Regions from separate parts of the Serratia sp. 2723 genome, predicted to be linked through region 2. Evidence: predicted binding sites of a transcription regulator. Region 2 holds the regulator's gene; each other region holds the start of a gene.
The links. The regulator PurR, encoded in region 2, represses purine synthesis genes. The targets are predictions, from matches to a motif close to CANGCAAACGTTTGCNTG.

Region 1: the regulator PurR is predicted to act here: its motif matches at 2,381-2,398, upstream of purE (5-(carboxyamino)imidazole ribonucleotide mutase).
Region 3: the regulator PurR is predicted to act here: its motif matches at 1,532-1,549, upstream of pyrD (quinone-dependent dihydroorotate dehydrogenase).

Annotation. Positions count from the first base shown of each region.
Region 1 is NZ_JBNDIN010000003.1:157,055-167,565, forward strand. It holds gene cysS (cysteine--tRNA ligase) at 1-835, opposite strand, end outside; gene ppiB (peptidylprolyl isomerase B) at 1,121-1,615, shown strand; gene ABIE29_RS05705 (UDP-2,3-diacylglucosamine diphosphatase) at 1,626-2,348, shown strand; gene purE (5-(carboxyamino)imidazole ribonucleotide mutase) at 2,479-3,003, shown strand; gene purK (5-(carboxyamino)imidazole ribonucleotide synthase) at 3,000-4,067, shown strand; gene ybbP (putative ABC transporter permease subunit YbbP) at 4,407-6,839, opposite strand; gene ybbA (putative ABC transporter ATP-binding protein YbbA) at 6,836-7,522, opposite strand; gene tesA (multifunctional acyl-CoA thioesterase I/protease I/lysophospholipase L1) at 7,493-8,131, shown strand; gene ABIE29_RS05735 (SDR family oxidoreductase) at 8,157-8,933, shown strand; gene ABIE29_RS05740 (co-chaperone YbbN) at 9,019-9,873, shown strand; gene ABIE29_RS05745 (MFS transporter) at 9,917-10,511, opposite strand, start outside.
Region 2 is NZ_JBNDIN010000005.1:223,379-233,889, reverse strand. It holds gene ABIE29_RS09975 (MATE family efflux transporter) at 1-1,255, opposite strand, end outside; gene ABIE29_RS09970 (riboflavin synthase subunit alpha) at 1,656-2,306, shown strand; gene ABIE29_RS09965 (I78 family peptidase inhibitor) at 2,343-2,636, shown strand; gene cfa (cyclopropane fatty acyl phospholipid synthase) at 2,728-3,879, opposite strand; gene punC (purine nucleoside transporter PunC) at 4,220-5,425, opposite strand; gene punR (DNA-binding transcriptional activator PunR) at 5,551-6,480, shown strand; gene purR (HTH-type transcriptional repressor PurR) at 6,518-7,543, opposite strand; gene ABIE29_RS09940 (YnhF family membrane protein) at 7,868-7,957, shown strand; gene sodB (superoxide dismutase [Fe]) at 8,017-8,595, opposite strand; gene ABIE29_RS09930 (C40 family peptidase) at 8,823-9,638, opposite strand; gene ABIE29_RS09925 (Grx4 family monothiol glutaredoxin) at 10,049-10,396, shown strand; gene rnt (ribonuclease T) at 10,478-10,511, opposite strand, start outside.
Region 3 is NZ_JBNDIN010000015.1:28,307-38,817, forward strand. It holds gene ABIE29_RS19580 (cell division protein ZapC) at 1-224, opposite strand, end outside; gene pyrD (quinone-dependent dihydroorotate dehydrogenase) at 382-1,392, opposite strand; gene ssuE (NADPH-dependent FMN reductase) at 1,697-2,275, shown strand; gene ABIE29_RS19595 (sulfonate ABC transporter substrate-binding protein) at 2,295-3,260, shown strand; gene ssuD (FMNH2-dependent alkanesulfonate monooxygenase) at 3,276-4,424, shown strand; gene ssuC (aliphatic sulfonate ABC transporter permease SsuC) at 4,436-5,227, shown strand; gene ssuB (aliphatic sulfonates ABC transporter ATP-binding protein) at 5,227-6,000, shown strand; gene pepN (aminopeptidase N) at 6,033-8,648, opposite strand; gene ABIE29_RS19620 (GGDEF domain-containing protein) at 8,993-10,511, shown strand, end outside.

The sequences.
Region 1 (10,511 bases), on a different contig from region 2:
CGCGGATGGTAAAGAAGTTGTTCAATGACTTGGACATCTTCTCTCTGTCGATCATCACCATCCCGGAATGCATCCAGTAATTGACGTACGGGCCATCATGCGCGCAGCTGGATTGGGCTATCTCGTTCTCGTGGTGCGGGAACATCAGATCGGAGCCACCGCCGTGTATGTCGAAATGGGTGCCAAGCTGTTTGCAGTTCATGGCCGAGCATTCGATATGCCAGCCTGGGCGGCCTGGGCCCCAAGGCGATTTCCAGCTTGGTTCGCCTGGCTTGGACATCTTCCACAGCACGAAGTCCATCGGGTTGCGCTTCACGTCGTCGATTTCTACACGCGCACCGGCTTGCAGTTGCTCCAGATCCTGGCGGGAAAGCAGGCCGTATTGCGGATCGCTATCGATGGAGAACATCACGTCACCGTTGCTGGCCACATAGGCATGATCGCGCGCCAACAGGCGTTGGGTGATCTCGATGATTTCTTCGATATGATGGGTGGCTCGCGGTTCCTGATCCGGGCGTTCGATCAGCAGTGAATCAAAATCGGCGTGCATCTCTGCCAGCATACGCGTGGTCAGTTGATCGCAGGTTTCGCCGTTTTCTGCCGCGCGGCGGATGATTTTATCGTCCACGTCGGTCACGTTACGCACGTAGTTCAGCGAATAGCCGAGATAACGCAGATAGCGCGCTACCACGTCGAAAGCGACAAAGGTACGCCCATGACCGATATGACACAGGTCATAAATGGTTACCCCGCACACGTACATACCGACTTTACCGGCATGAATAGGCTTAAATTCCTCTTTTTGACGACTCAGGGTATTAAAAATCTTTAGCATCAGGGCTGTCCGTGGTGTGCGTGATAACAAAATATCCGCATATTGAAACCCGAAGGCTGCTCTATTGCAAGGTCAAGCCCAAGGATTGCTGAATTGATCGGCAGAAAATTGCGTAAGATCGGAATTAACCCAATCCAGACCAAGATTACAACACATGTATTTCTGCCGCGGAACTGCCACTCTAGCCACTGCTGACTGATTAATGGAGATATGTTATAAAGTCGGTCTGATTGCTCACACGCCTTCCTATGTGACAGCTCATTTCATCTTGCTAGGACTAAAACTATGGTTACTTTCCACACCAATCACGGCGATATCGTTATCAAAACCTTTGCTGACAAGGCACCGGTTACCGTTGAAAACTTCCTGAACTACTGCCGTGAAGGCTTCTACAACAACACCATCTTCCACCGTGTCATCAACGGCTTTATGGTTCAGGGCGGTGGTTTTGAACCTGGTATGCATCAGAAAGACACCAAAGCAACCATCAAGAACGAAGCTAACAACGGCCTGAAAAACACCCGTGGCACCCTGGCAATGGCTCGTACCAACGATCCACACTCTGCTACCGCCCAGTTCTTCATCAACGTGGTTGATAACGACTTCCTGAACTTCCGTGCTGAAAACGCCCAGGGTTGGGGTTACTGCGTATTTGCCGAAGTGGCAGAAGGCATGGACGTGGTCGAGAAGATCAAAGCGGTAAAAACTGGCCGCAGCGGCATGCACCAGGATGTACCGGTTGAAGATGTGGTGATCACCAGCGTTACCGTCAGCGAGTAATCGCGGCTGCATGAGCACGCTGTTCATCGCAGACCTGCATCTATGCGCACAGGAACCGGCAATCACTGCCGGTTTTCTGCGTTTTTTGCAGCGTGAAGCCATTCACGCCGATGCGTTATACATTCTGGGCGATCTGTTTGAAGCCTGGATTGGTGATGACGACCCCGAGCCGTTGCATAGCGAAATTGCCGCCGCACTAAAGGCGTTGCCCCAGGCCGGAGTGCCCTGCTACTTCATTCACGGCAACCGCGATTTCCTGTTGGGTAAGCGCTTTGCCAAACAGAGCGGCATGATCCTGCTACCGGAAGAGCAAGTCGTCGAGCTGTATGGTCGCAAGATCCTGATCCTGCATGGCGATACCCTGTGCACCGACGATCAGGCCTATCAGGAATTCCGCAAAAAAGTTCATAACACCTGGATCCAACGTGCTTTTCTGGCGCTCCCCCTGCGCTGGCGCTTGAAGATCGCCGCTAAAATGCGTGCACGCAGCCAGCAAAGCAACCAATACAAATCCACCGCGATTATGGACGTCAACCCGCAGGCCGTTGAGCAGGCCATGTTGCGCCACAACGTCCACTGGATGATCCACGGCCACACCCATCGCCCGGCAATCCATCCGCTGACATTACCGAACGGTGAAGCCCATCGCGCCGTGTTGGGAGCCTGGCATACGGAAGGCTCGATGATGAAAGTCACGGCAGATGCCGTCGAACTGATCCAATTCCCCTTCTAAGCTGTTTTCACGCTTTTGATGGCAAAACCGTCGACGCAACCGTTTTCCTTACCCTGTACCCATGATATGCTCTACGCCCTCATACGGCCTGCCAGCCGACGTTTGTCCACATCACAGGAGCCATGCACTCATGGGAGCCACCGCTACTTCAGCCGCCAACGCTGGGGTTAAAATCGCAATCGTAATGGGTTCAAAAAGTGACTGGGCCACTATGCAGTCCGCGGCCGAAGTTCTGACCACGCTGAATGTCCCGTTCCATGTCGAAGTTGTCTCCGCCCACCGTACGCCGGATAAACTATTCAGCTTTGCCGAACATGCCAAGGCCATGGGTTTTGACGTGATCATCGCCGGTGCCGGTGGTGCTGCGCATCTGCCAGGCATGCTGGCGGCCAAAACGCTGGTTCCGGTGCTGGGTGTGCCGGTACAAAGCGCTGCATTGAGCGGTGTCGATAGCCTGTATTCCATCGTGCAGATGCCACGCGGCATTCCGGTTGGTACGCTCGCTATCGGTAAAGCCGGTGCGGCCAACGCCGGGTTGCTGGCAGCACAAATCCTGGCGCTGCACGATGCCGGGCTGGCACAGCGGTTGGCGCAGTGGCGTCAGGCCCAGACCGACGAGGTACTGAACCACCCGGACCCACAGGAGGACGCATGAAGCCGGTTTGCGTACTGGGTAACGGCCAGTTAGGGCGTATGCTGCGCCAGGCCGGTGAACCGTTGGGGATTGCAGTTTATCCTGTCGGTCTGGATGCCGAACCGGAAGCGGTGCCCTATCAAAATGCGGTGATCACCGCAGAGATCGAGCGCTGGCCAGAAACCGCTCTGACCCGCGAATTGGCGACGCACAATAACTTCGTCAACCGCGATATCTTCCCGCGTTTGGCCGATCGCCTGACACAGAAGCAACTGCTCGATCGGCTTCATCTCGCTACCGCCCCTTGGCAATTGCTGGCAAATGCTGGCGAATGGCCTCAGGTGTTTGCCACCCTGGGTGAGTTGGCGATCGTTAAACGCCGCGTTGGCGGTTACGACGGCCGTGGCCAATGGCGTTTGCGCCCTGGCCAGGAGGCTGAGTTACCAGCGGATAACTATGGCGAATGCATCGTCGAGCAGGGGATTAATTTCTCTGGCGAAGTGTCGTTGGTGGGTGCTCGTGGTCTCGATGGCCAGTCGGTATTCTATCCGTTGACCCACAACCTGCACGAAGAAGGCATTCTGCGTACCAGCGTGGCGCTGCCACAGCCCAATCCGGCGTTGCAGCAGCAGGCCGAGCAGATGTTGGCCGCGATCCTCGATGAGTTGAACTACGTGGGTGTGATGGCGATGGAGTGCTTTATCGTGGGGGACAGCCTGTTGATCAACGAGCTGGCTCCGCGTGTCCACAACAGCGGCCACTGGACGCAAAACGGCGCTTCCATCAGCCAGTTTGAGCTGCATTTGCGTGCCATCCTGGGGCTGCCGCTGCCTAAGCCGGTGGTGAATACGCCTTCGGTGATGGTTAACCTGATTGGCACGGCGGTTAATCAGCAATGGCTGGCCCTGCCGCTGGTGCACTTGCACTGGTATGAGAAAGAGGTGCGCGAGGGGCGCAAAGTGGGTCACCTGAATCTCAACGATCCCGATGCAGCCTCTTTGCAACAGGCATTGCAGGCGTTAGCGCCGCTGCTGCCAGCCGAGTACCAAAGTGGCTTGGCCTGGGCGCAGCAAAAGCTGGGGTGATCTTGTGGGGTGATAGGCATTTAATCTCTGTGTATCCCCCTCACCCTAACCCTCTCCCAAAGGGAGAGGGGACTTACCGTGCCACAAATTAACTACGGCATTCATCCTCTACATCAATCTGTTACAGATCAACATATTCACCTGATAGCAACCCCGTACGGCTCCTAAAGGGGACTTACCGTGCCACAAATTAACTACGGTATTCATCCTCTACATCAATCCGTTACAGATCAACTCCTTCACCTGATAGCAACCCCGTACGGCTCCCTCTCCCTGTGGGAGAGGGTTGGGGTGAGGGGCAATTAACCTTGCTCTACCATCGCTACAGCCATTAAAAAATTAACCTTCATAGCTGCGGAACAACGCCCTGCCGCGCAGCAGGCGTACACCAAGCCAGCCGCCGCACAGCGAGAGCAGCAAGGCACTCAGCAGCGGTAACGCCCACCACAGCACCGGCGTAGGTGCCCACGGGAAGTCGAACACCTTGGTTTGCAACAGCCACAGCGCGGCTTCCGCCCCCACCGCCGCCGCGATCCCGGCCACCAGCCCCAGCAAAGCAAACTCGCACCACAGCGTGGCGCGCAGCAGACGTTTGCCAGCGCCTAGCGTGCGGTAAACCACCAGTTCCTGCCTACGTTGCCGCATCCCTACCTGTACCTGTGCCAGCAACAGCAGACCGCCGCAGATCACCACCAGCACCACCATCACCTCCAGCGCCCTGCTCACCTGCTGCAACACGCCGCCGACCTGCTTGAGGATCGAACCGATATCCAGCAGGCTCAGGGTTGGGAACTGGCGGTTAAGCTGTGTCAGTACCTTGCCGTCGCCGTCGTAGCGGAAGCTGGTCAGCCAGGTTTGTGGCTGCCCGTCCAATGCACCCGGCGGGAAGATAAAGTAGAAGTTCGGCTTCAGGCTTTCCCAATCCACCTGCCGCAGGCTAGTCACTTTGGCGTTGAACGATTGGGTATCGCCGCTGAACGTCAAGGTATCGCCCAGTTTGATCTTGAGCCTGCCGGCGATCCCTTCATCCATTGAGACCTCGCCGGTTTTCGGCGGCCAGGTGCCTGCCGTCAGCGGGTTATGATCCGGCAGATCGTTTTGCCAGGTCAGATTCAGTTCACGGTTAACCGCCTCGCCACCGGGATCGTCTTCACGTACCCGCTCCGTTGCCACCTGTTGGTTAATTTCCGACAGGCGCACACGCACGATAGGGTAAAAGGTTTCCTCATGCAGCTGATGCTGTTGCAAGAAGGCTTTCACCTGTGGAACCTGTGCCGTAGTCATATTCAGCAGGAAATAGTTCGGGCTGTCTGGCGGTAATTGCTGTTGCCAACGTTCAAGCAGATCGCCACGCAATACCAGCAGCAGAGCCAGTAACATAAACGACAACGAGAATGCCGCCAGTTGGCTTACCGTCACCCAAGGCTGATGTAACAGGCGATTCACCGCCAACCGCAGCGCCAGATTTTTCAGCGTGATGCGCCGCAGCAGCAACAGGCTGCCCCAGCCAATTCCCCCCAGCAGCAAGGCCAGCACCACCATACCGGCCAGAATGGCCCACAATAGCGTACTTGCCCCCATCAATACCGTCAGTAGCCCGACCACAATCACCGCCGTGGCCGGCAGGAAGTAACGCAGCGGCCAGACGTTGGCTACCACATCCCGGCGCAGTACGCGCAGCGGCTGAGTTGCCAGCAGTTGCCGATACGGACGCAGCCCGACCAACAGCGAAATCATGACCAGTGCACCCATCGCCCACAGCCACGGCCAGCCCCCGGCTGCAGGGAGTTCCCCCGGCAACACCGGTGCCAGCAAGCGGATCAGCACCGCTTCAAACCCGAGCCCCATCACGCTACCGCAGGTTCCCGCCAGCAGTAACACCGCCAGCCACTGGCCAATAATCAGCTTGCTGAGTGCCTTTCTGCCCGCGCCAAGGGTTTTCAGCACCGCAATCAGGTCATAGCGGCTGCGGCAATAGTGGCTCATCGCCACCGCCACGGCGGCGATCGACAGCAGCAGGGTCAGCAGCGCCGAAAGCAGCAGGAACTGTTGGGAACGCTGTAGCGATTTGCCTAGCGCGCTGCCGGACTCCTCCAGCCCATACCAACGCTGATCGGGTTTGAGCTGCGGTTTGAGGCGATCCTCATAGCGTTGAATATCGGCTGGCGTACCAGCAAACATATAACGGTAGGTCAGGCGGCTGCCCGGCTGTACCGCGCCGGTTTTATCCACATCTGCCAGGTTGATGATAATGCCAGGCGCAGTCTGGAACGGATTGAAGCCGGAATCTGGCTCCTGCACGATTTCACCGGCGATGCGTAACGTGGTATCCCCTACCTCCAGATTGTCACCGACCTTGATATCCAATAATGCCAACAGGCGGGGAGCCACCAGCACGCTGCCTGGCATGGGTTTGAGATTGGCTGGCAGGGTTTCCAACTGCCCATACAGCGGATAGGCCGCATCGGTGGCCTTCACGTTGGCCAGTAGCGGACGATCCCCTGCGTAGGTCATGGTGGTAAAAGAAAGCTGGCGGCTGACTTTCAGCCCTTGTTGCCGAGCATCGTTCAGCCAGCCTTCCGGCACCGGGTGCGCGGTACGCAATACCCGATCTCCGGCGATAAAGTCGCGACTTTGCTGGCTCAAGCCTTTGTCCATGCGATCGCTGATGCTGCCCAGTGCCAGCACGCAGGCGACCGACAGCGTCAGCGCCAGCCAGACGATCAGCAGCGAAGGCGAACGCCATTCACGCCAGAACCAACGCCAAATCATGCTTCCTCCCACAGCTTGCCTTCACGCAAGCGCAGCCGCCGCTGACAGCGTGCCGCCAGGGTCTCGTCATGGGTAACCAGGATCAGTGTGGTGGCAAAATCGCGGTTGAGGGAGAACAGCAGATCGGCAATGCGCTCACCGGTCTGGCGATCCAGGTTGCCGGTGGGTTCATCGGCAAACAGCACCCTTGGGCGGCCACTGAACGCCCGTGCCAGCGCCACACGCTGTTGCTCACCGCCGGAAAGTTGCGCTGGCAGGTGGCCAAGGCGCTTGCCTAACCCCAGCTGTTCCAGCAGTTGCACCGCTTGGTCCCGGCTTTGGCGATCGCTTTCCCCACGCAACAGCGCGGGGAGTTGTACGTTTTCCAACGCGTTCAAGGTGGGGACCAACATAAAAGACTGGAACACAAAACCAACGTTTTTTGCCCGCAGTGCGGCGCGCCCTTCTTCATCCAGCGTGGTCAGCGATTCCCCCAGCAGCCGCACTTCCCCTTCGCTGCCGTCATCCAGCCCGGCAAGGATACCCAACAGAGTTGATTTCCCCGAACCTGACTCGCCGATCAACGCAATTGTCTGCGCGGGTTTGACAACCAGCTCGACTCCGGTGAGGATGGTAAGCTGATGCTCACCCTGACCAACGTGTTTACTAAGATGATGAACTTCAAGAACGTTTTCCGCTGGCATCTTCCCTTCCTTTTGCTGTTGGGATTATTCAGTTTACGTGCTGTCGCGGCCGATACCTTATTGATTTTAGGCGACAGTTTAAGTGCTGGTTATCGGTTACCGGTGGCCCAAGCCTGGGCCACTCGCCTGGCCGATGAGTGGCAGAAACAACCTGGCTATCCAAACGTGATCAATGCCAGTATCAGCGGGGACACCGCCGCTCAGGGGCTGGCACGCTTGCCCGAGCTGTTGAAACAACATCAGCCCCGCTGGGTGCTGATCGAACTGGGTGCCAACGATGGTCTGCGCGGCTTCCCGGCTACGGATATCGAGCGCGATCTCAACCAGATTATCACGCTGGCTTTGCAGGCGGGGGCCAAACCGCTGCTGATGCAAATTCATATTCCGCCAAACTATGGCCGCCGCTACACCGAGGCCTTCGGTGCGCTGTATCCGGCGTTGGCCAAGCAGTTCAACATTCCGCTGCTGCCGTTTTATATGGAACAGGTGGTGATCAAACCGGAATGGATGCAGGATGACGGATTGCATCCCAATCAGGATGCCCAGCCGTTTATTGCCTCCTGGATGGCACAACAGCTGGAACCACTAGTAAAACATGAGTCTAACTGAATAGGGTTATCTACTAGGTAAAGTTATGCAAAAAGCGGTATTGATAACCGGCTGTTCCAGCGGGATAGGATTGATTGCGGCGCAGGACCTGCGTAACCGTGGCTATCGCGTGCTGGCCGCCTGCCGTAAGCCGGAAGATGTGGAAAACATGCGCCAGCTTGGGCTGGAAGGCATTGAGCTGGATCTGGACGATAGCGCCAGCGTAGAACGCGCCGCCGCACAGGTGATCGAGCTGACCAACGGGCGGCTGTATGGCCTGTTCAACAATGCCGGTTTCGGCGTTTACGGCCCACTCAGCTCGATTTCACGCCAACAACTGGAACGGCAATTCTCCGCCAACCTGTTTGGCACCCACCAGCTCACCCAGTTGCTGCTGCCAGCCATGCTGCCGCACGGCGAAGGGCGCATTATTCAAACCAGTTCGGTGATGGGGTTAATTTCCAGCGCCGGGCGTGGGGCCTATGCCGCCAGCAAATTTGCGCTGGAAGCCTGGTCAGACGCATTGCGTATGGAACTGCACGGCAGCGGCATTCAGGTCAGCCTGATCGAGCCAGGCCCGCTGACAACCCACTTCACCCAGAACGTCAATCAGGCGCAGAGCGATAAACCGGTGCACAACCCGAGCATCGCCAAGCGTTTGACGCTACCTGCCGAAGCGGTGTTACCAAAGCTGCGCCACGCGCTGGAAAGCCCCAAAGCCAAGCTGCGCTACCCGGTCACCCTACTGGCGCATACCATGAGCATCCTGCGACGCCTGCTGCCGGGCCGTGCGCTGGACTGGCTATTGCGCAGTAATGGTTAAGCAAACGGGGGCCAAGGGTTGAAGCACGCCGCTTTGCCCCCATCTAGAATAGATTGATTCTGCAAGATCAGATTAGAGAGAAACCATGCTAGCTCAAGCCGTTGTTGATATTAACGAAACTAACCTGCACCAGACGCTGGAACAGTCCATGTCCCAGCCGGTGCTGTTCTACTTCTGGTCGGACCGCAGCCAGCACTGTCTGCAACTCACCCCGATCCTGGATAAGCTGGCGGCGGAATACGCGGGTCAGTTCATTCTGGCGAAGGTGGATTGCGATGCCGAGCAGGCAATCGCCGCCCAGTTTGGTCTGCGTTCCCTGCCAACCGTCTATCTGTTCAAGGAGGGTCAGCCGGTTGATGGTTTCCAAGGGCCGCAGCCGGAAGAGATGATCCGCGAATTCCTGCAGCGTTTCCTGCCAAAGGCCGAAGATCTCAAGCTGGCGGAAGCCAGCGAACTGTTGCAGCAAGACCGCGCCGTAGACGCACTGCCTTTGTTGAAAGACGCCTGGAGCCTCAGCAATCAGCGCAGCGATATCGGCCTGACGCTGGCGGAAACCCAGATCGCCCTGAACAAGACGGATGATGCCGAAGCCGTGCTGGCGACCATCCCATTGCAGGATCGCGATACCCGTTACCTCGGTCTGGTCGCGCAGATTGAGCTGATGAAGCAGGCCGCCGATACGCCGGAAATTCAGCAGTTGCAGCAGCAGGTTCAGCAACAGCCGGAAAACGTCGAGCTGGCCGTGCAGCTAGCCTTGCAACTGCATCAGGTTGGCCGTAACGAAGAGGCGCTGGAATTGCTGATGGGTCATCTGAAAAAGGACTTGGCGGCGGCGAACGGTAACGCCCGCAAGACCTTGATGGATATTCTGGCCGCACTGGGGACTGGCGATGCGCTGGCCGCCAAATATCGCCGCCAGCTGTATTCACTGCTGTATTAATCGAACATGGGCGCAGCCGCACGGTTGCGCCCTGCATCGAATATCAAGCCTCCTGCGCCGGTTTTCCCTCTTTGACAAACAGCATGGCGATAAAGCCCACCACCGTGATCATCGCGGCAAAATAGAAGCCCGCATTCAGCGTCCCCGTGCTGTCGGCAATAAAGCCGGTTACGTAAGGCGCAAAGATCGACGCCGCCATGCCAAAGAAGTTATAAAGCCCGAAAGCGGTACTGAGTGCGGCACGCGGAGCGTTGTCTGCCACCAGTGCGATCAGTACCGGGTTAAGGCTGATTTTGCCGATAAAGCCATACAGCACCAATACGCCAATCAACGCCGCTTCGCTGGTGGAATAGACGATGCCGAAGATCGCCAGCAGTGAGAAAGGCAGCATAAACAGCACCACCGGTTTTCTGCGCCCCAGTTTGTCGGAGATATAGCTGCAAATCAGCGTCCCCAGCACCGAGATCCACGGCACGATGGAAGCGATGCTGGCCGCGTGCACAATATCCATACCGCGTTCTTTTTGCAGATAATACGGCAGCCAGGTAATGATCACGAAGAAGCCATAGATCGAGCAAAAGATGGTGATGTAGGCCATCAGCAGGTTACGGTTTTTAAACAGATCCAGAAAACTGAAT
Region 2 (10,511 bases):
GCCCCATCGCCGGCACGATGTAGTCCGTCAGCGCCAGCAGATAGCCGCTTGGCAATCCGAGAACCCAATAGGCCACAAAGGTGATGTAGAAGATCGCCCGGGTATCTTTATAGCCCCGCAGAATACCGCTACCGATCACCTGGATGGAGTCGGATATCTGGTAAATTGCCGCCAGTAGCATCAGATGGGAGGCCATGGTCACGACCGCAGGGTTATCGTTATACAGCAGGGCGATAGGCTCGCGGAAGGCGGCGGTGAACAACGCCGAGCAACTGGCCATGGCGATGCCTACGGCAATCGCCGCATAGGCGGCAATCCGAGCCCCCTCTACCGAGCCTTCGCCCAGACGGTGTCCAACGCGAATGGTGGCCCCCACGCCGAGCGACAGCGGCAGTACAAACATCAGTGAGCTGAAGTTCAGGGCAATCTGGTGCCCGGCAACCGCGACGATACCTAGCGGTGAAACCAGTAATGCCACCACGGCAAACAGCGTCACCTCAAAGAACAAGGCCAGGGCAACCGGCAAGCCAATGCCGATCAGGCGTTTTAACGCCTGCCAGTCCGGACCACGGCGTGAGCCTTCCTCCAGCTTGATATCCCGCAGCGAGGACGCACGTTTGGCATACCAGCGCATCATCAGGAACATCATCCAATACACGCTGGCGGTGGCGACACCACAACCGACGCCGCCCATTTCCGGCATGCCAAACTTGCCGAAAATCAATATGTAGTTGATCGGGATGTTGATCAACAGCCCCAAAAACCCTATTACCATGCCGGGCTTGGTTTTGGATAAGCCTTCACACTGGCCACGAACTACCTGGAAGAACAAATAGCCGGGTGCTCCCCACATAATGGCGTGCAGGAAACCAACGGCTTTTTCAGCCAGCAACGGATCGATGTTGTGCATCATGTCGATCAGCAGTTGGCTGTTATAAATCACGGCGATAATGAGTAGTGAAACCCCCGATGCCAACCAAAAGCCCTGGCGCACCTGATACGCGATACGATCGCGGCGGCCCGCGCCGTTGAGCTGGGCGATCACTGGGGTCAAGGCCAGCAGTAAACCGTGGCCGAACAGGATGGTCGGCAGCCAGATAGAGGTGCCGACGGCAACGGCGGCCATATCCGTGGCACTATAAGAACCAGCCATGATGGTATCGACCACACCCATTGCGGTTTGGGATATTTGCGCGATGATGACCGGAATTGCGAGGGCCAATAAACTACGCGCCTCAATAAAGTACTTCTGCACGTATACACCTTTCTAATTATTTATGGGGAAGAGGTGTTGCTGCAAACAGCAACAACTAAAAACTGCGGAATATGCCAGTAAAGATTGTACCTGCTAGTCGGGGTTAAGCAAAGGTTGTAACGAAATAGTTATACTCGTCGTCTTTCAAGCTGCGGCTCACCGCAGTCACTTACAAAAGTAAGCTCCTGAGGATGAGATAGCTTGTCGCCTGGCTGCAGCTTGAAATCCATAGAGTATATATCCGTCGTCTTGAAACTACTGTGCTGTCAACTGTGGACGCCAATCCCAGGATATAAACTAGGCAAGCACTGCTTTTTTGCCGTTGTGCGTTTGGTTTTCTGCCGTAACTGGGGCAAACTGCTTACAGCGCGTTGAACATAGTCATAAAGAAGAGGCCAACATGTTTACCGGTATCGTACAAGGCACCGCCCCGCTGGTTGCCATTGATGAAAAACCCAACTTCCGTACCCACGTTGTTGAAATGCCTGATGAGCTGTTACCAGGGCTGGAGTTGGGGGCCTCGGTGGCCCACAACGGCTGCTGTCTGACCGTCACGGAGATCGCCGGCAATCGCGTCAGCTTTGACCTGATCAAAGAGACCCTGCGGTTGACCAATCTTGGCGATCTTAAACTGGGTGATGTGGTCAATCTGGAAAGAGCCGCCAAGTTTAACGATGAAATCGGCGGGCACCTGATGTCCGGGCATATTATCTGTACGGCGGAAGTCACCAAGATTTATACCTCGGAAAATAATCGCCAGATTTGGCTACGTATGCCAAATATCGATTTGATGAAATATGTGCTGCATAAGGGCTTCATCGGCATCGACGGCATTAGCCTGACTATTGGCGAGGTGGTCAATAACCGTTTCTGCGTACATTTGATCCCGGAAACCCTTGAGCGCACCACGCTGGGTAAAAAGCGCCTGGGCGATAAGGTCAATATCGAGATCGATCCGCAAACTCAGGCGGTGGTGGATACCGTCGAGCGCGTGCTGGCTAATCGTGAGGCTGCGTTAGCTGTAACCAGCTCACTGGCACCCAAAGCCTGAGAACCCTATACCGATAACCACACTTAGGAGCTAAACGTGAAGTTTTATGGGAAAACGATGATGCTAGCGGCGCTGTTGGCGCTGACCGCCTGTTCAAGTTCCCCGGAACAGGCGAACTCACAGTCGGCCGAGGCTGAAGATGATACCTGTGGCGCAGCGCAATATCAGAATTATGTGGGTAAACCGCTGTCTGCGTTGGACGGGGTCAATATTCCTCAACAGGTACGAACCATTCCTTATAATTCTGCAGTGACCATGGACTTTAATCTAAAGCGCTTGAACTTCCTGGGTGATAGCGAAGACAAGATCATTCGCGTTTATTGTGGCTAAAGCATAAAAAAACAAACCCCGGCAGCCCGGGGTTTGTTTTCTCAGAGGGTCATAATGTGTAGGAGAGTTGCATGCTGTGCCTGCCTTGCATTCAGCGAGGAACGCGCAGACCGCCTTCGACGCCTTTGGGGCTGAATACCACCTGCCAGAGTTGAATATCGCGAGCGCGGAACGCCCCGGCGCAGGCATTAAGGTAATAACTGAACATCCTTTCGAAACGTTCGGAATAGCGCGACGCCAGCTGTGGCCAACTCTGTTTGAAACGTTCATACCAGGCCATCAGGGTGCGGTCATAGTCTGCGCCGATATTATGCCAATCTTCCATGACGAAATGGCCTTCGCTGGCCTGGGCAATATGTTTCACCGACGGCAGGCAACCGTTGGGGAAGATATATTTGTTGATCCACGGATCAACGTTCATATCGGTCTGGTTGGAGCCAATGGTATGCAACAGGAAAATGCCATCGGGTTTTAAATTACGTTCCACTACCTTGAAATAGGTGCGGTAGTTCTTCGGCCCAACGTGTTCGAACATGCCAACCGAGACGATGCGGTCAAACTGCTGGTGGAGATCGCGGTAATCCTGCAGCAGAATTTCCACGTCCAGCCCGGCACAGCGTTCTTGCGCCATTTTTTGCTGTTCGGCAGAGATGGTGACCCCCACCATGGAAACGCCATAGTGCCTGGCCGCATAAGCAGACAGGCCGCCCCAGCCACAGCCGATATCCAATACCCGCATGCCGGGCTGCAGGTGCAGTTTTTCACAAATCAACCGTAGCTTGGCTTCCTGTGCTTCTTCCAAGGTAGTGGCCTGTTGCCAGTAGCCACAGGAATATTGCATATAGGGATCCAGCATCTGGGTAAACAAATCGTTACCCAGATCGTAATGCTCTTTGCCAACGATCCAGGCACGCTTTTGGGATTGCAGATTGGTCAGGCGGGCGGCGGCAATACGCAAGATATCTTTCAGGTGGTGGGGCAGTTTCTTTTCCAGACCGGCTGCGACAACCCGCTGAAAAAACATGTCCAGCCGTTCACATTCCCACCAACCGTCCATGTAGCTTTCGCCCAGCCCCAGGGAGCCGTTTTGCAGTACGCGTTTAAAGAAATTGGGATTGTTGATCTGAATATCGAAAGGGCGTGAGCCATTGATTTCAATACCGGCCATGCTAAGCATTTCATGTGCGATACGATACCAATGGTTATCCTGGATGCTCAGATCTTCTATACACGATGAACTCATAGCTTCTCCATCACCTTCTTCTGACTTATGATCCTGCAGAATTTAGCGTAGACAATTTCTACAGGGACATACGTATACCTACGGTAAAAACTCACCGTGGCGTCTGAAAACCGACTGGAACAGAGGAAATTTAAGAGGCTCTTTGCGCCAAAGGACGCGGGTAAATGCAACCTTAAAAAAAGTGTGATGCCATCCACGTACGCAGCAGTTGCTGCAATAAGAGCTTAGTATAACTGTTATTCTAAAAGGTTGCTTTTGAGTATAGGCTTGCCGAGGTGCAGACTCAACTGCAAATCGCGCTCGGCAAGAATTTTCATTAAGTGACTATTTTAAAAGGTAATTATTGCGCTGACTCAACACGTTCCTGCCGCGTTACCTGCGTTTCATCTGTTCCTTTGCCACGTTGGATCAGGTAGCCCAAGGCCGCCAAGAATACGGTGGCAACCATTACGGTGGCAGTGGCTAGCAGCGGCCGGGCGATAAATGCCGAAACCAACAGGCTGGCTATAAAGCATAATCCCAACTGTAGCGTGTTTTGCAGCGCTGCGGCTTTGCCACTGTTGTTGGGGAAGGGCATCAACGCATTGGCCACCAGGATCGGATAGCTGGCACCGTTTACTAACGCCATGAAGCAGAACGGGATCAACAGCGTGGTCAACGTTGGTTCACTCAGCGTGGCGATCAGATACAACGCCGCCATGCTGATACCGTAAGCTAACAGCAACCACGGCAGCAAGGTTTTGCCAGAAATGCGATTTAAAGCGCTACGGCAGCTGTAACCCCCTAATAAGAAAGCCAGCGTTTGTGGCACATAGCTCAGGCCAATATCGTTGGGGCTATATCCCATATCGCCGAGGATAAAGGGTGAACCTGTCAGCCAAGCGAAGAAGCCGGCTGAGCAGGCGGCAAAAACCATCACGTTGCCGCTGAACACCGGTGATTTCAAGATCTGCATAAAGCCAAGGCTGGGCTTCTTATCGGCGGAAGGCACTCGTTTACTACGATCTTTCAGCAATAAGGTGGGGATCAGCAGCAGGGCGGTAATCCCCAGCAGCACGGCGAAGATGGCCCGCCATCCCATATGGTTGAGCAACCAGGCACCCAGCAGCGGGGCCAGCGCCGGAGAGAGGGCGACCAGCGGCATAATAGAGGCGAAAACGCGGTTGGCTTTGCCATCGCGGTAGCGATCGACCACGATCGCCTGCCAGGTGACGGCGGCGGAACACACGCCAATGGCTTGAATAAAGCGCAGTGACCACAGTTGTGTCACGTTCTCGACCCACAGCATACCGAGACACCCGACGGCGAACAGCGCCAGGCCAATCAATAACACGGGCTTACGGCCAATACGGTCGGACAGTGGTCCCCACAGCAATTGGGCGAAGGCAAAGCCCGCCAGGAAGATACTCAGACTGGCGCTGATCGCCCCAGCGGAGATTTGCAGATCCTGCTGCATTGCTCCAAAAGCGGGCAGGTACATATCGGTAGCCAGATAGCCCAACATACTCAGGCCGGCCAGATAGAACATAAATCCAAAATTTCGCATTGCTATTTCTCGTTAAAATTATGTTGTCGCAGGTTTTGAAGCGCCGGCAAGTGTATACGGCTGGATCTCTGCTTGTGAAACGGTAATATTTGCAAGATGCTGTTAAAAAATTTGAAGGCAAGATTATGTGGTCTGAATATTCACTCGATGTGGTAGATGCGGTAGCGCGGACCGGTAGTTTCAGCGCGGCGGCACAGGAGTTGCACCGAGTTCCTTCTGCGGTGAGTTATACGGTACGCCAACTGGAGCAATGGCTGGCTGTGCCGCTGTTTGAGCGCCGTCACCGCGATGTGGAGCTGACGCCGGCGGGGGCGCTGTTTATTAAAGAAGCGCGGGTTGTTATCAAAAAAATGCTCGATACTCGACGACAGTGCCAGCAGGTGGCCAACGGTTGGCGTGGGCAACTGAGGATTGCGGTCGATCTGATCGTCAAACCCCAGCGTAGTCGCCAATTGGTGCTGGATTTTTATCGCCATTTCCCCGATGTGGAGCTGATGGTGCAACCGGAAGTTTTCAACGGCGTATGGGATGCGCTGGTGGATGACCGAGCTGAGATGGCCATTGGTGCAACGCGGGCGGTGCCGGTAGGCAGCGGTTTTGCCTTTCGCGATATGGGTTTTATGAATTGGCTCTGTGTAGTGCATGCCAAACATCCGCTGGCCGCCTTGCAAGGAAAGCTGCGCGACGATCAGCTTCGCCCTTATCCCTCGTTGCTGTTGGAAGATACTTCGCGCAATTTACCCAAGCGGGTGACCTGGTCGCTGGACAACCAGCGGCGGCTGACCGTGCCGGACTGGGTTTCGGCGGTAGATTGTTTGCGTGCCGGGCTGTGTGTGGGTATGGTGCCCGCGCATCGGGTATTGCCGTTGGTACAAAGTGGCGAACTGGTGGTGTTACCACTGGATGAACCTTTCCCGCCCAGTGCCTGCTGCCTGACCTGGCAGCAAAATGCCCAGTCTCCGGCTATGGCCTGGCTGTTGGACTATCTGGGCGATAGCGAAACGCTCAATCAGGAATGGCTCAGTGAAGAGGAACCGGGGGCAGTGCGTCGCTAATCGGGCGCAGCACAATTTGCAGCGCCCCTACGGAGGGTTAACGGCGGTAATCGACAAAAGGACCATCTGCCACGGAGCGGCGCTCAATGAGTTTTGGATGCACTTCAATCACCTGCGACTCTTCACGCTTGCTGATTATGCGATCCAACAGCATGGTGAAGGCCATCTCGCCCAGGCGTTCTTTCGGCTGGTGAATGGTGGTCAGCGCCGGGGTGAAGTAGCGGGCATTACGCACGTTGTCGTAACCAATAACCGAGATATCCTGCGGTACACGCAACCCCAGCTCATCGGCGGCGCAGATTGCCCCCATAGCCATAATATCACCGCCACAGAAAACGGCGGTTGGGCGATGCTTTTGTGACAAGATTTGATGCATGGCTTTATAGCCGGATTCGGGCTCGAAATCCCCTTGCACGATCCATTCTTCACGCACTTCGATGTTGGCTTCCTTCATGGCTTTCAGAAAGCCCTGATGGCGACCTCCGCCGGTATTACGCGCCAGTTGACCCGGAATGGCACCGATGTCCCGGTGTCCCCGTTCGATCAGGTAGCGACCTGCCAGGTAGCCGCCCTTGAAGGCATTGTCGATAATGGTATCGGTGAAGTCTCCGCGCGCGGTACCCCAATCCATCACCACCATAGGAATATTACGGTAATCTTCCAGCATGCCCAGCAGCTGATCGGGATATTCTGAGCACATGACCAGCAGGCCATCGACGCGTTTTTGCGCCAGCATTGCCAGATAGGCTTGCTGTTTATCCAGGTTATTGTGCGAGTTACACAAGATCAGGGTATAGCCTTTGCTGTAGCAGCTGTTTTCTACCGCTTCGATCACTTCGGCAAAATAGGGGGCCTCACTCGAGGTGGCGAGCAAGCCGATCGATTTGGTGTGGTTGACCTTGAGGCTGCGGGCCACGGCGCTGGGTGAATAGTGCAGCTCTTTGATGGCGGCCCAAACGGCCGTTTTGGTATCTTCGGCGACGAAACGCGTTTTATTGATAACGTGCGATACGGTAGTGGTAGAAACGCCAGCGCGTTTGGCCACATCTTTAATCGTTGCCATGTAAAGAATGACTCCTAAACCTACATGTTACAGCATGTAAGTATGATGTTAATCGTTTGCCTGCGTAGATCCTTTCCCAGATAAGCGAAAACTGAGTTTTTAGTGCTGAAGTCGTAAATCGCTTGAACAGGGAGGGGCAGTTTATCGGTACGCAGTTGTGAACTGCGGATTTTGTCGCATATTGAAGAAAAGTGGAAGAGCTAATCGGTATTTATCCGTGGGGAAATCATAACAAGATTTTCATCACGAACTATGGGAAAATGATTTGACGTATTAACTGTGTGGCTTATGCTCTGGAAAAGCCAATCTGAGAGGGAGTTGTATATGGATACCAATTTGAAGATGTCATTACTCACTACCGTGGGTGCTTTGGCAATGATTATTGCTTTCAGTTTTGTTGCCGCATTGAACTGATCCTCAGCAAAAAACAAAGGCGCAGCTTGTGCCGCGCCTTATTAGCTAGTCACCCGTCGTTAAGCCAGGTTTTTTGCCACGAACGCCCAGTTCACCAACGCCCAGAAGTTTTCCAGGTACTTTGGCCGCGCATTGCGGTAGTCGATATAGTAAGCATGTTCCCACACGTCAACGGTCAATAACGGAACGTCTGCGCCCGTCAGTGGGGTTGCCGCATTCGAGGTGCTGACGATCGCCAGACTGCCGTCCGCCTTTTTCACCAGCCAGGTCCAGCCAGCGCCGAAGTTTTTCACGGCGGCATCGGTGAACTGCTCTTTAAAGGCGGCGAAGGAGCCGAATGACTTGTTGATGGCCTCTGCCACTGCGCCCGTTGGCTCGCCACCACCTTGCGGTGATAAACAGTGCCAATAGAAGGTGTGGTTCCAGACCTGGGCGGCGTTGTTGAACACTCCACCGGTGGAGGTCTTGACGATCTCGATCAGGGATTTACCTTCGAACTCGCTGCCTTTCACCAGATTGTTCAGGTTAACCACGTAGGTGTTATGGTGCTTGCCATAGTGGTATTCCAGCGTTTCCGCGGAAATGTGCGGTTCGAGAGCGTTTTTCTCATACGGTAATGCAGGTAATTCAAACGACATTGCTTTCTCCTTTTATAGACAATACGTCTCTCCGACGCTGTGGGCCTGGGTGGCCGAGGGCGAAAAAACGCAATTGCACCACTTTTGTTATGGTCATTAATCTTAACAACTTTCCGAGCGAAAAGAACATCCAAAGTGTGCCAAGTGGCTGATTGATTAAAGTCGCAGCGGTTTTTGATTTTCTGGGGAGTAAGGCACGGCTGAGCAGTTGGCTCAGCCGTGCTAGGTCAACGAATGGTGGTCGGGGTCACTACGCGGCGGGCGCCAATGTAATGGTTCTGCCAATAGTCGTTATCCAACTGACTGATGCGAATCTCTTCACCGGTGCGCGGTGACTGGATGAACTTACCGTTACCAAGATAGACGCCAACGTGATCGGCGGTGCCACGGTTGTTGATGCGGAAGAACACCAGATCGCCTTTCTCCAGCTCATTACGTTTGATCGGCGCTGCATCACGCAGGTGGTACATTTCGTTGGCGGTACGCGGCATTTTGATTTTCACCACGTCTTTGTACGCGTAATAAATCAGCCCGCTGCAGTCGAAGCCTGTACCAGGTGAAGATCCACCCCAGCGGTAGGGTTTACCCATTTGCCCCATCAGCTTGGCCATGGCGGTTTGCTTGGCGTGCTGATAACGTTTTTTATGGGCGGCGGAAAGTTTCAACGGCTTGTCGCGGCCAGCCAATTTTGCCGTAGCTTTGCCTTCTTCACGATGGCGACCATAGCCTTTTTTATAGCCTTTTTTAGGCGGAGTCACTTTGAGCTTGGCCGTTTTGGTTGCCTGGCTTTTGGTTTTAACTCTGGTGGTTTTTTTGGCCGTCTTTAAGGTTGCCGGTTTGGTTTTTAGCGTTTTCGGAGGGGTGGCTGCCTTCACTTTTTTATTGGCTTTCTCCGCTTTCTTTTTCTTGCGGTCGTCTGGCCGTGCTTCATTAACGTGACTCTTGCGCTGCTCGGCAGAAACACGTGCCTGTGGCGCAGCGTGCGCCAAATTGAAGAAGAGCTGCGTAAATAGCAGCACAAAAAGTGTAATAATTAACCGCATATCGACGTTACCAACCTTGGCTCCGAAACAGAAATCGAATGAGTCACAGTATTCCCGAAATTCACCCTATAAAACAGCGTGGATCTCATAAATACTAATCCATATTGTGAGAAAACGTTAATGGCATTTTTATTGTCGCAAAATCAAACACCTGTCGCCTAAAAAAGCGACAGAGATCATGTGGTTGGCTTATTGCTCGCCGGCATTGGGCTGCGCAAATATAATAGTGAAACGTCCCGATTAAAAATGTTATTCTGGGGCCATGTTTTAACCGGTTCGGTGTGACCGCCGTTTTTGCTGAGGCAATCAGAGAATGTCCCTGCAAAAGATGGCGTTTTCTTGGCACCGGTCCTGCCGCTACAATAGCCAGTGTGATGCATGTTGTAGCCATGATGTGGCTTGAGGAAGCAATAATGACGACGATTGAAAAAATTCAGCAGCAAATTTCTGCCAACCCGATCCTGCTGTATATGAAAGGCTCACCGAAATTGCCAAGCTGCGGTTTCTCTGCTCAGGCCGTGCAGGCACTTTCAGCCTGTGGCGAACGTTTTGCCTACGTTGATATTCTGCAAAACCCGGATATCCGTGCCGAGCTGCCAAAGTATGCCAACTGGCCAACCTTCCCGCAGCTGTGGGTGGATGGTGAACTGGTTGGCGGCTGCGATATCATCATCGAGATGTACCAGCGTGGTGAACTGCAGCCGTTGATCAAAGAAACGGCCGAGAAATATAAAGATCAGGAAGACCAGCAGCCTTAATGGCGCAGAGGTTGACCAGATAAAGTCGGGCGGCACCTTCAACAGTGCCGCCCGATTTTTTTACGTCTGTTTGTCAGCCCGTTATTGCGATTCAGCGTTGGCAATCGGCCAGCCA
Region 3 (10,511 bases), on a different contig from region 2:
GCACGTTGTTCATGGCTGAGCTTTATCTGCTTGCACTGTTCTTCATAATCAAAATAAAGCGCCGCATCATCGACACAGAATGCACTTTCTGCGAAGGCGTCCGGAGTTAGCATTTTCGCCGGAAAGCGTGAACGAAAGATCATACCATTGGCTAAATCGAGCATCAGTCGATCGTGCTCTGCGTCAAAATACCAACGCCAATTGTCGTCAGGTTTTATCTTCATTGCTTATCCTTCTCACCACATGCCAACACAATATTACGCAAAGGGCGATTTTATCACCAGAAAGGTTGCTTACACATCGGATAATTCCGCTACCGAACAAAATATAGACGAGCCGGAGGCAGAAATAAACCCCCGGCCGAAAATGAAAGGTAAAATATTAGATATGGGTAACGATATCTTTAATCAAACGCGGCCCGTGGAAGATAAATCCGGAATAAATCTGTACCAACGTTGCCCCGGCCTCCATTTTTTCCCGCGCCGCCGTCAGGGAATCAATTCCGCCAACGCCGATAATCGGCAAGCGTCCTTGTAACTCCTGCGACAGACGACGGATCACTTCGGTGCTGCGTAACTGTACCGGGCGGCCACTTAATCCCCCCGCCTGATCGCAGTAATTCAACCCCTGAACCAGTTTACGATCGAGGGTAGTATTGGTGGCAATGACCCCATCAATATTATGACGCACTAAACTGTCCGCTATTTGGATCAGTTCTTCTTCTGAAAGATCCGGCGCGATCTTTACCGCAACCGGCACATATTTGTGATGGCGAGCCTGCAATTGGGCCTGCTTATTTTTTATCGCCGCTAGCAGATCGTCCAGCGCTTCACCATACTGTAAGGATCGCAATCCTGGAGTATTGGGTGATGAGATATTAATCGCGATATAGCCAGCATACGGATAAACCTTATCCATACAGATCAGATAATCGTCTTTACCCTGCTCGACCGGCGTGTCTTTATTCTTGCCGATATTGATCCCCAGCACGCCGCCAAAATGGGATTTTTTAACGTTTTCAACCAGATTGTCTACACCGCGGTTATTGAACCCCATGCGGTTGATCAGCCCTTCGGCCGGGACCAGGCGGAACAGACGTGGTTTATCATTGCCCGCTTGCGGACGCGGCGTAACGGTACCGACCTCAACAAAGCCAAAGCCCATCGCGCCAAAGGCATCAATACACTCGCCGTCTTTATCCAGGCCAGCAGCCAAACCTAACGGGTTGTTAAAAGAGAGCCCCATGCAGCTCACCGGCTTGCTCGGCACCGACTGGCGGATAAGAAACTCTAGTGGGGTGCCGGTAATACGGCGCAGTTGACTGAAGGTCAATTCGTGTGCGCGCTCGGGATCGAGCTGGAACAAGGCTTTCCTGACGATGGGGTAGTACATGTACTCTCCTGATTTCCCGGTTATACCCTGCAGACTTGAGGATACTGTTAAATCGCTGCGCCTGATGGTGCGACCGGGGGCGTATTATCCGGTATCCCCTCGCCAATTGGAATTGATTAAAGGCAAAAAAAGCGCGTTTAGCGCAATCGTTTCCCTTGTATGGCGCGATTTCCCCCGCTTTCCCCCTTTACGCATATCAAAATCAAAAAAAGAGATTTAAATAACGTCCCCTTTTGCTGTTAGCTTTAAAACACTTTTCGAACATTAATTTAACATTGATAACTTTTCGATATAAGGAGTAGCGATGCGCGTTATCTCTCTGGCTGGCAGCCCAAGGATCCCCTCACGTTCGGCAGTGCTGTTACAGCTAAGCCAACGCTGGCTACAACAGCAGCAGGTGGAAGTGATCCCCTATACCCTGCACGATTTCCAGGCGGAAGATCTGCTGCGCGCCAATTTTAACAGTCCTGATATCCGAGCCTTTGCCGCGCAATTGGCCGCAGCGGACGGCCTTTTAATCGCTACGCCGGTTTACAAGGCTTCGTTTTCTGGCGCACTGAAAACCTTACTCGACCTGCTTCCTGAACGAGCGCTGGAACACAAAGTGGTTTTGCCGCTGGCCACCGGTGGCTCCGTCGGCCACATGCTGGCGGTGGACTATGCGTTGAAACCAGTGTTGACGGCGCTGAAAGCCCAGGAAGTGCTGCACGGCGTGTTTGCCGATGACGGCCAGATAGTGCTTAACGGTGAACTGGCCCAACTATCCGATGGGGTGGCCGCGCGCCTGACCGAAGCGTTGGACAGTTTTTATCTGGCACTCAGCCGCCGTAAACCGCCGGTACTAAACACCGTCGCCTCTCTGTTAACCCGGCAAACTGCCTAACCGCCCTAAGGAAATCATCATGCCACTCTCTTTTCGCCGTTGGCTTAACACCGGTGCGCTGACCGCCATCATGGCGCTGGCGCTGACCAATACCGCCGTCGCACAAGATAATGCGCCCGCTCAGTTTCGTATCGGCTACCAAAAAGGCTCGGTAAGTCTGGTGCTGGCCAAAACCCATCGGTTACTGGAACAACGCTTCCCCACTACCAACATCAGCTGGATTGAATTCCCGGCAGGCCCGCAGATGCTCGAGGCGCTGAACGTCGGCAGCATCGATCTGGGCAGCACCGGCGATATCCCGCCAATCTTTGCCCAAGCCGCCGGGGCCGACCTGCTGTACGTCGGCGTAGAACCGCCAAAACCCAAGGCGGAAGTGATCCTGGTGCCGGAAAATAGCCCGATCCACAGCGTCGCCGAGTTGAAAGGCCACAAAGTAGCCTTCCAGAAAGGCTCCAGCTCACACAACCTGCTGCTGCGGGCACTGCAAAGGGACGGCCTGAAGTTTACCGATATCCAACCGGTTTATCTGACGCCCGCCGATGCCAGAGCGGCCTTCCAACAGGGCAACGTCGATGCCTGGGTGATCTGGGATCCCTACTATTCTGCCGCGTTGCTGCAAGGCGGTGTACGGGTGTTGACCGATGGCAGCCACTTGAACCAGACCGGCTCCTTCTACCTGGCCGCTCGCCCTTATACCGAAGCCAACGGCCCGTTCATTCGGCAGGTGCTGGAGGTTCTGACCCAGGCAGATGCGCTGACGCATAGCGATCGGGCGCAGAGCATTACCCTGCTGGCCAAGGCGATGAGCTTACCGGAGGCGGTTATTGCCAGCTATCTGGATCATCGCCCGCCAACGGCCATCAAACCCTTGGGAGAAGCCACCATTACTGCCCAACAGAAAACCGCCGATCTCTTTTTCGCCAACCGGTTGGTTCCGGTGCAGGTCGATATTTCTCAACGCGTATGGCACCCAGCCGCACAATAATCAGGAGAGAGCGCTATGAGCATTAACGTATTCTGGTTTTTACCGACTCACGGAGATGGCCACTATCTGGGAAGTTCGGCAGGGGCACGTGCGGTCGATTACGGTTATCTTCAGCAGATCGCCCAGGCCGCTGACCGGCTCGGTTTCGGCGGCGTACTGATCCCAACGGGGCGCTCTTGCGAAGACTCTTGGTTAGTTGCCGCTTCATTGATTCCGGTTACGCAGCGGCTGAAATTCCTGGTGGCCCTGCGCCCTGGCATCATCTCCCCAACGTTGGCAGCCAGGCAAGCCGCCACACTTGATCGGCTTTCCAATGGCCGCGCCCTGTTCAATCTGGTGACCGGTGGCGATCCGCAAGAGCTGGCAGCGGAAGGATTGCACCTTAACCACACCGAACGTTACGAAGCCTCCGCCGAGTTTACCCACGTGTGGCGCAGGGTTCTGGAAGGTGAAACCGTCGATTTCGCCGGTAAGCATATTCAGGTGAAAGGCGCCAAGCTGTTGTTCCCGCCGGTACAGCAGCCCCGCCCACCGCTGTATTTTGGCGGTTCCTCAGAGGCGGCGCAGGATCTGGCAGCCGAGCAGGTCGAGCTGTATCTGACCTGGGGAGAACCCCCTGCGCAGGTGAAGGAAAAAATAGAGGAAGTACGAGCCAAAGCAGCGGCGCTGGGGCGCAAAGTCCGCTTCGGTATCCGCCTGCACGTCATCGTGCGCGAAACCACCGAACAAGCCTGGCAGGCGGCCGACCGTCTGATCGCCAATCTCGATGATCAAACCATTGCCGATGCGCAGAAAGCCTTTGCCCGCTTCGATTCCGTTGGCCAACAGCGTATGGCGGCCTTACACGGCGGCAAAAAGGACAATCTGGAAATCAGCCCTAATCTGTGGGCCGGTGTCGGACTGGTGCGTGGCGGCGCAGGCACTGCCCTGGTGGGAGATGGCCCGACCGTCGCGGAACGCATCCAGGAATATGCCGATCTGGGTATCGATACCTTTATTCTTTCCGGCTACCCGCATCTGGAAGAAGCCTATCGCGTAGGTGAATTGCTGTTCCCTCACCTCGATCTGGCCACCAGCGAGCAACCAACGCAGCTGCGTGCGATCAAACCGCAGGGTGAAGTGGTCGCTAATATCTATGTCCCACAAAAAGTGTCACAAAGCTGAGGAGCATGAGGATGGCGAAAGGTGCACAACAAATTCTGCACCGGCTGGCCCCCTGGGCTTTGCCGGTCGCACTGGTGATTGGCTGGCAGACCGCCGTTGAGGCTGGCTGGTTATCTAACCGTATCTTGCCCGCACCAAGCGCCGTAGTGGCTGCCTTTTGGGCTTTAACCCAGAGTGGCGAGCTATGGCAACACCTGACCATCAGCAGTTGGCGTGCGCTGATTGGCTTCAGTATCGGTGGCAGCATGGGTCTGGTACTTGGGTTCATTACCGGCCTGTCCCGCTGGGGGGAGCGGCTGCTCGACAGCTCGGTACAGATGATCCGTAACGTGCCGCATCTGGCGCTGATCCCGCTGGTGATCCTGTGGTTCGGCATCGACGAGTCCGCCAAAATCTTCCTGGTGGCGCTGGGTACGCTGTTCCCGATCTATCTGAACACCTATCACGGCATCAAGAATATCGATCGTGGCCTGCTGGAAATGGCGCGCAGCTACGGCCTGAGCGGCTTTAGCCTGTTTACGCAGGTGGTGTTACCCGGTGCGCTGCCTTCGATCATGGTCGGCGTGCGTTTTGCCCTCGGGTTTATGTGGCTGACGCTGATCGTCGCCGAAACCATCTCCGCCAACTCGGGCATCGGTTATCTGGCGATGAACGCCCGTGAATTTCTACAGACCGACGTGGTCGTTGTCGCCATTATTCTGTATGCCCTGCTCGGCAAGCTGGCCGATGCCTGCGCACAGTTGCTCGAACGTGTCTGGTTACGCTGGCACCCGGCCTATCAACTGAAATCAGGAGAAGCATAATGACGGCCCCGACTCGCCTCCCGCAAGGCACCCCCATTACGCTGGAAGCCATCGCCAAACGTTATGGCAACCGAACCGTATTGGACGATTTGCAACTCCGCATCACCGCGGGCCAGTTTGTGGCCGTGGTTGGCCGCAGCGGCTGTGGTAAGAGCACCTTATTACGTCTGCTCGCCGGGCTGGAAACGGCCAACAGCGGGACACTGCTGAGTGGTAATGCGCCACTCAGCCATGCCAAAGACGATACGCGGCTAATGTTTCAGGATGCTCGCCTGCTGCCGTGGAAAAAGGTGATCGACAACGTGGGGCTTGGCCTGCGCGGCAACTGGCGTGATGCTGCATTGCAGGCGTTAGCCACCGTTGGGCTGGCCGATCGAGCCAATGAATGGCCAGCCGCGCTGTCTGGCGGACAGAAACAACGTGTCGCACTGGCCCGCGCGTTGATCCATCGCCCACGGCTGTTGCTGTTGGATGAACCTTTGGGGGCTCTGGATGCACTAACCCGTATTGAAATGCAGGGGCTGATCGAAACGCTTTGGCAACAGCATGGCTTCACCGTGCTACTGGTCACGCATGACGTTAGTGAGGCGATCGCACTGGCCGATCGGGTGCTGTTAATCGAAGAGGGACGTATCGGATTGGATCTGACTATTGATTTGCCGCGGCCACGCCGCAAAGGTTCGGCAAAGCTGGCGGAATTGGAAGCAGAAGTGCTGGCAAGAGTGTTGGCACCACCGCAAGCCGTTGAGACTTCCCGCCAGGTGGCAAATTAATCAGGGGACGGCAAATGCCGCCCCCTTGCTTTTTACGCGTCTAACGCCTTGGTGATCTTCTCAAACAGATCGCCAGACAGGTTCTCCAGCCCTTTCAACTGCTCCAGCGCCTGACGCATCAACGCCTGACGAGAGGCATCATAACGCTTCAGGCGGATCAGAGGTTCAATCAGCCGCGCGGCAACCTGTGGGTTACGCTTGTTCAGATCGCTGAGGATCTCTACCAGGAACTGATAGCCGCTGCCGTCTGCCGCATGGAATGCCGCCGGGTTAGCCGAGGCGAACCCACCAATCAGCGAGCGGGTGCGGTTTGGATTACTCAGGCTGAAGGAACGGTGTTGCAGCAGCGCACGCACCTTGCAGAGTACGTCTGCCGCCGGGCTGGTGGCCTGGAGGATGAACCACTTGTCCATCACCAGACCATCGTGATGCCAGCGCTCATCAAACTCGGTCATCAAGGCATCACGGCAAGGCAACTGTGCCCCCATCGCCGCTGCCAGTGCCGCCAGCGAATCGGTCATGTTATCGGCCTGCTGGAACTGTTGCACCACCAGCTTGTCGGCCTGCTCTACATCGTCGAAAGCCAGATAATGCAGACAAATATTGCGCAGCGAACGCTTGGCAATATCGCCATGCTCAACCCGGTACCCTTCGGTTTTGTTAGCGTGATACACCGCCAGCCACTCATCGGCCAGCTCTTTAGCCAGGCAACGGGTGATCGCCTCATGCACCGCCGAAATGGCTTGTGGATCGATGATGGCGAACAGCTCGGCAATTTCGTTTTCCGATGGCAGCGTGAGGATCTGCGCGGCCAGGGCCGGATCCAGCTTCTCATCCAGCAGCACCGCCCGGAAGGCATCTGCCACGTGCAGCGGCAGCGACAATGGCTGCTTCTGCTGATATTTGGCCACGTTCAGCTTGATGTAGATGGCCAGCAGGCTCTGCGCGGCATCCCAGCGAGCAAACTCATTGCGTGCATGCTGCATCAGGAAGGTCAGTTGCTGATCGCTGTACGGATAATCCAGCTTGACCGGTGCCGAAAACTCACGCAACAGCGAAGGAACCGGCTTATGCGCGACGCCATCAAACACAAAAGTCTGTTCGGCGGCGGTGACGTTCAACACGTTATTGACTGGTGAACCGTCTTTCTGCAAGGCAATGACGTTGCCTTCGCTGTCGTAAAGCTCAATATCCAGCGGAATATGTAACGGCAGTTTTTCTGGCTGATCGGCCGTCGGGGCGGTTTTCTGGCTGACGTGCAAACGGTACTGCTGATCCTCGGCGCTATAGTCATCACGCACCGTCAGCAGCGGCGTGCCGGACTGGCTGTACCAGCGACGGAACAGCGACAGGTCGACGTTGGAAGCATCTTCCATTGCCTGCACAAAATCATCGCAGGTGGCCGCACTGCCGTCGTGGCGTTCGAAATAAAGCTGCATCCCCGCCTGGAACTGTTGTTCCCCCAGCAGCGTGTGCAGCATGCGGATCACTTCGGATCCCTTCTCATACACCGTCAAGGTGTAGAAGTTGTTCATCTCGATCACTTTATCCGGCCGGATCGCGTGCGCCATCGGGCTGGCGTCTTCGGCAAACTGCGCTCCACGCATCACCCGCACGTTATCGATGCGGTTGACCGAACGGGAACCCAGATCTGAACTGAATTCCTGATCGCGGAACACCGTCAGCCCTTCTTTCAGGCTAAGCTGGAACCAGTCGCGGCAGGTCACACGGTTGCCGGTCCAGTTATGGAAATATTCGTGACCAATCACCGCTTCAATATTCAGGTAATCCTTGTCCGTGGCGGTTTCGGCCTTGGCCAACACATATTTCGAGTTAAAGATATTTAACCCTTTGTTTTCCATCGCCCCCATGTTGAAGAAATCCACGGCGACGATCATGTAGATATCCAGATCGTATTCCAGGCCAAAGCGGGTTTCGTCCCACTTCATCGAATTTTTCAGCGAGGTCATGGCCCAATCGGCACGATCCAGGTTGCCACGATCGACAAACAGTTCTAAGGCCACCTTACGACCAGAACGGGTGGTGAAGCTATCGCGCAACACGTCGAAATCACCCGCCACCAGCGCAAACAGATAGCTAGGTTTCGGGAACGGATCCTGCCATTGCACCCAGTGACGGCCGTCTGCCAGATCGCCTTCAGCCACTCGATTGCCGTTCGACAGCAGGAACGGATAACGCGCTTTATCGGCAACGATGCGGGTAGTAAAACGGGCCAGCACGTCTGGGCGATCCAGATAGAAGGTGATATGGCGGAAGCCTTCGGCCTCGCATTGGGTGCACAGCGCTTCGCCAGACAGGTATAGCCCTTCCAGCGCGCTATTTTTGGCCGGATGGATGTCGTTCACGATCGTCAGGGTAAACTGGGCCGGTAGCTGTTCAATCACCAGTTGGTTTTCCTGCTGGCGATAGGCGCTCCACGGCTGCCCATCCACTTGAATACTCACCAGAGTCAGGTCTTCGCCATTCAGCGTTAGTGGGGCACCGGCGGCACCCTGCCGTTTGATCTGGCTGACGGCGGTAACGCGCGTGGTGTCTGCATCCAGTTCAAAATCCAGGTCGATATCGGTGATGGTATAATCTGGGGCGCGATAATCGTGGCGATACTTCGCCTGTGGCTGTTGTGTCATAAAAACCCTTTGACGTCTCAGTGAGTTACAGATCCCGGACTCGGAGCGTACCGCCATGCAGGACGGCGCAGTACCTCAATGGCCCGATTGTGAATAAACTGTATCACAGCTATAAAAAAAACCCAGAAATGGCAGCAAATCGCACCAAGAAAACACACGACTCGCACAGACATTCGCTGTTGTTTGCTATGCTCCTGCTACCCTGACGCTTCGCTTAACGTCAAACTCAGCATTTTATGCTTAAACAGGCGCAGTTTCGTCCCCATTGACAACCGAATTGCGGGGGAAAACCAGCGGTAGCAATGATATAATCATCCAAGAGCCAGTAGGAGAAACAGATTGGCATGAAAGTAAAATACCTGATCTATTTCTTCACCTTTGCCATCATGCTGTCCTTTGCGGTTTTTATTGCCAATGGGCTGATAAAGGCACGGGCCAGTCACAATCAAAGTCTGGAAAACCTGTATAAAATCAGCAGGACCAAAGAAGTGGCCGAGGCCTTTCAGGCTACGTTGCTGGCACACCGGTTAAAACGATTAGACCTGGTTGATAAATCCGTGACCCAAGCCCATTGGCAACAGGCCGATAAAAAAGCGCGTGAAAAAATCGCTATTGTTAAATCCAATGTCGATGCCGATCTCGCCCTGCGCTTGGGCATTCGGCAAAAGATCGCCATACTTTCCATGCTCGATTGGATGGAAAGGCTGCTGGATAACGATTCACGTCAGGTCTCGCAAGTCCACACGACCAACAGCAATCTGTTCAACATCAACAGCGCCTATTATATCGTCCAGACCACCAAAGCTTTCTACCGCTATACCTACGACACCCGGCTGATCAATGCAGACTCATTTCTGTTTTTGGAGGCTGTTCGCCTCAATAACCGGCTGAATATGTCGCTGACCGAACTGATCGATCAGATTATCGACATCAATCTCAGCAGTATTGAACGCAAGAATGCTTATCTGAAGGCTATTCAATTGACCGGGGTATTCACCCCGCTCGGTACCCGTTTGGCGTTCTTAAAGCTGGCCTATAACGATCCGCAGATTACCGAACTGGTAGATGAGATACTGCGTAACATCTCCAGCAATCGGATCAGCAACATTTCGGATGGGTTATATAAAGCCATTACCCACAATACCGTCTATGACATCAACCTGATTGCTGGCTATATCGAGGTAATGGACAAGCTTTCCCAAAGACTCTATGAACGCAGCTTTGAGCTGGAGATGGCCGCTTCCGAAGCCAAAAAGTATGATAGCCAGACGGCCATCTACGGCATGATTTCCCTGAGTGGGCTGATTGCCCTATTCATCCTGCTGCCTTCCATGATCTTCTGTTCCAACATCACCCGCTGGCTGACCAAAACGCATAAAAATATTCTGCGCCTGTCACAAGGCGATATGAATATTGATGACAACGATGCTTTTTACAGCAAAGAGCTGATCGCCATCAGTGATGCCATCACCCAGCTTAAACAATACAATCAGGTCAAACTGGCGCTGGAAAACGAAAAACAGCAGTTGATCAAAGAGCTGGAAGTCTCATCGTTCTTTGATCCGTTGACCAACATTTATAACCGCCGCAAATTTTTCCTCGAGTGTGAGATGCTCGCCCAGAGTAGCTATCCGCAGGCGTTCTGTCTGATCGATATCGATAATTTCAAACGCCTCAATGATACCTATGGCCACGATATCGGCGACCGAGTGCTGGTGATGTTCGCCCAGTCGTTAAGTAACACCTTTCGTTCCAGCGATATCTTTTGCCGCTATGGCGGTGAAGAGTTTGCCTTGCTGCTCGGCCACTGTTCCCTGGAAAATGCCCGCAGCATGATGGAAGCGCTGCGTGAGCAAACCCAAC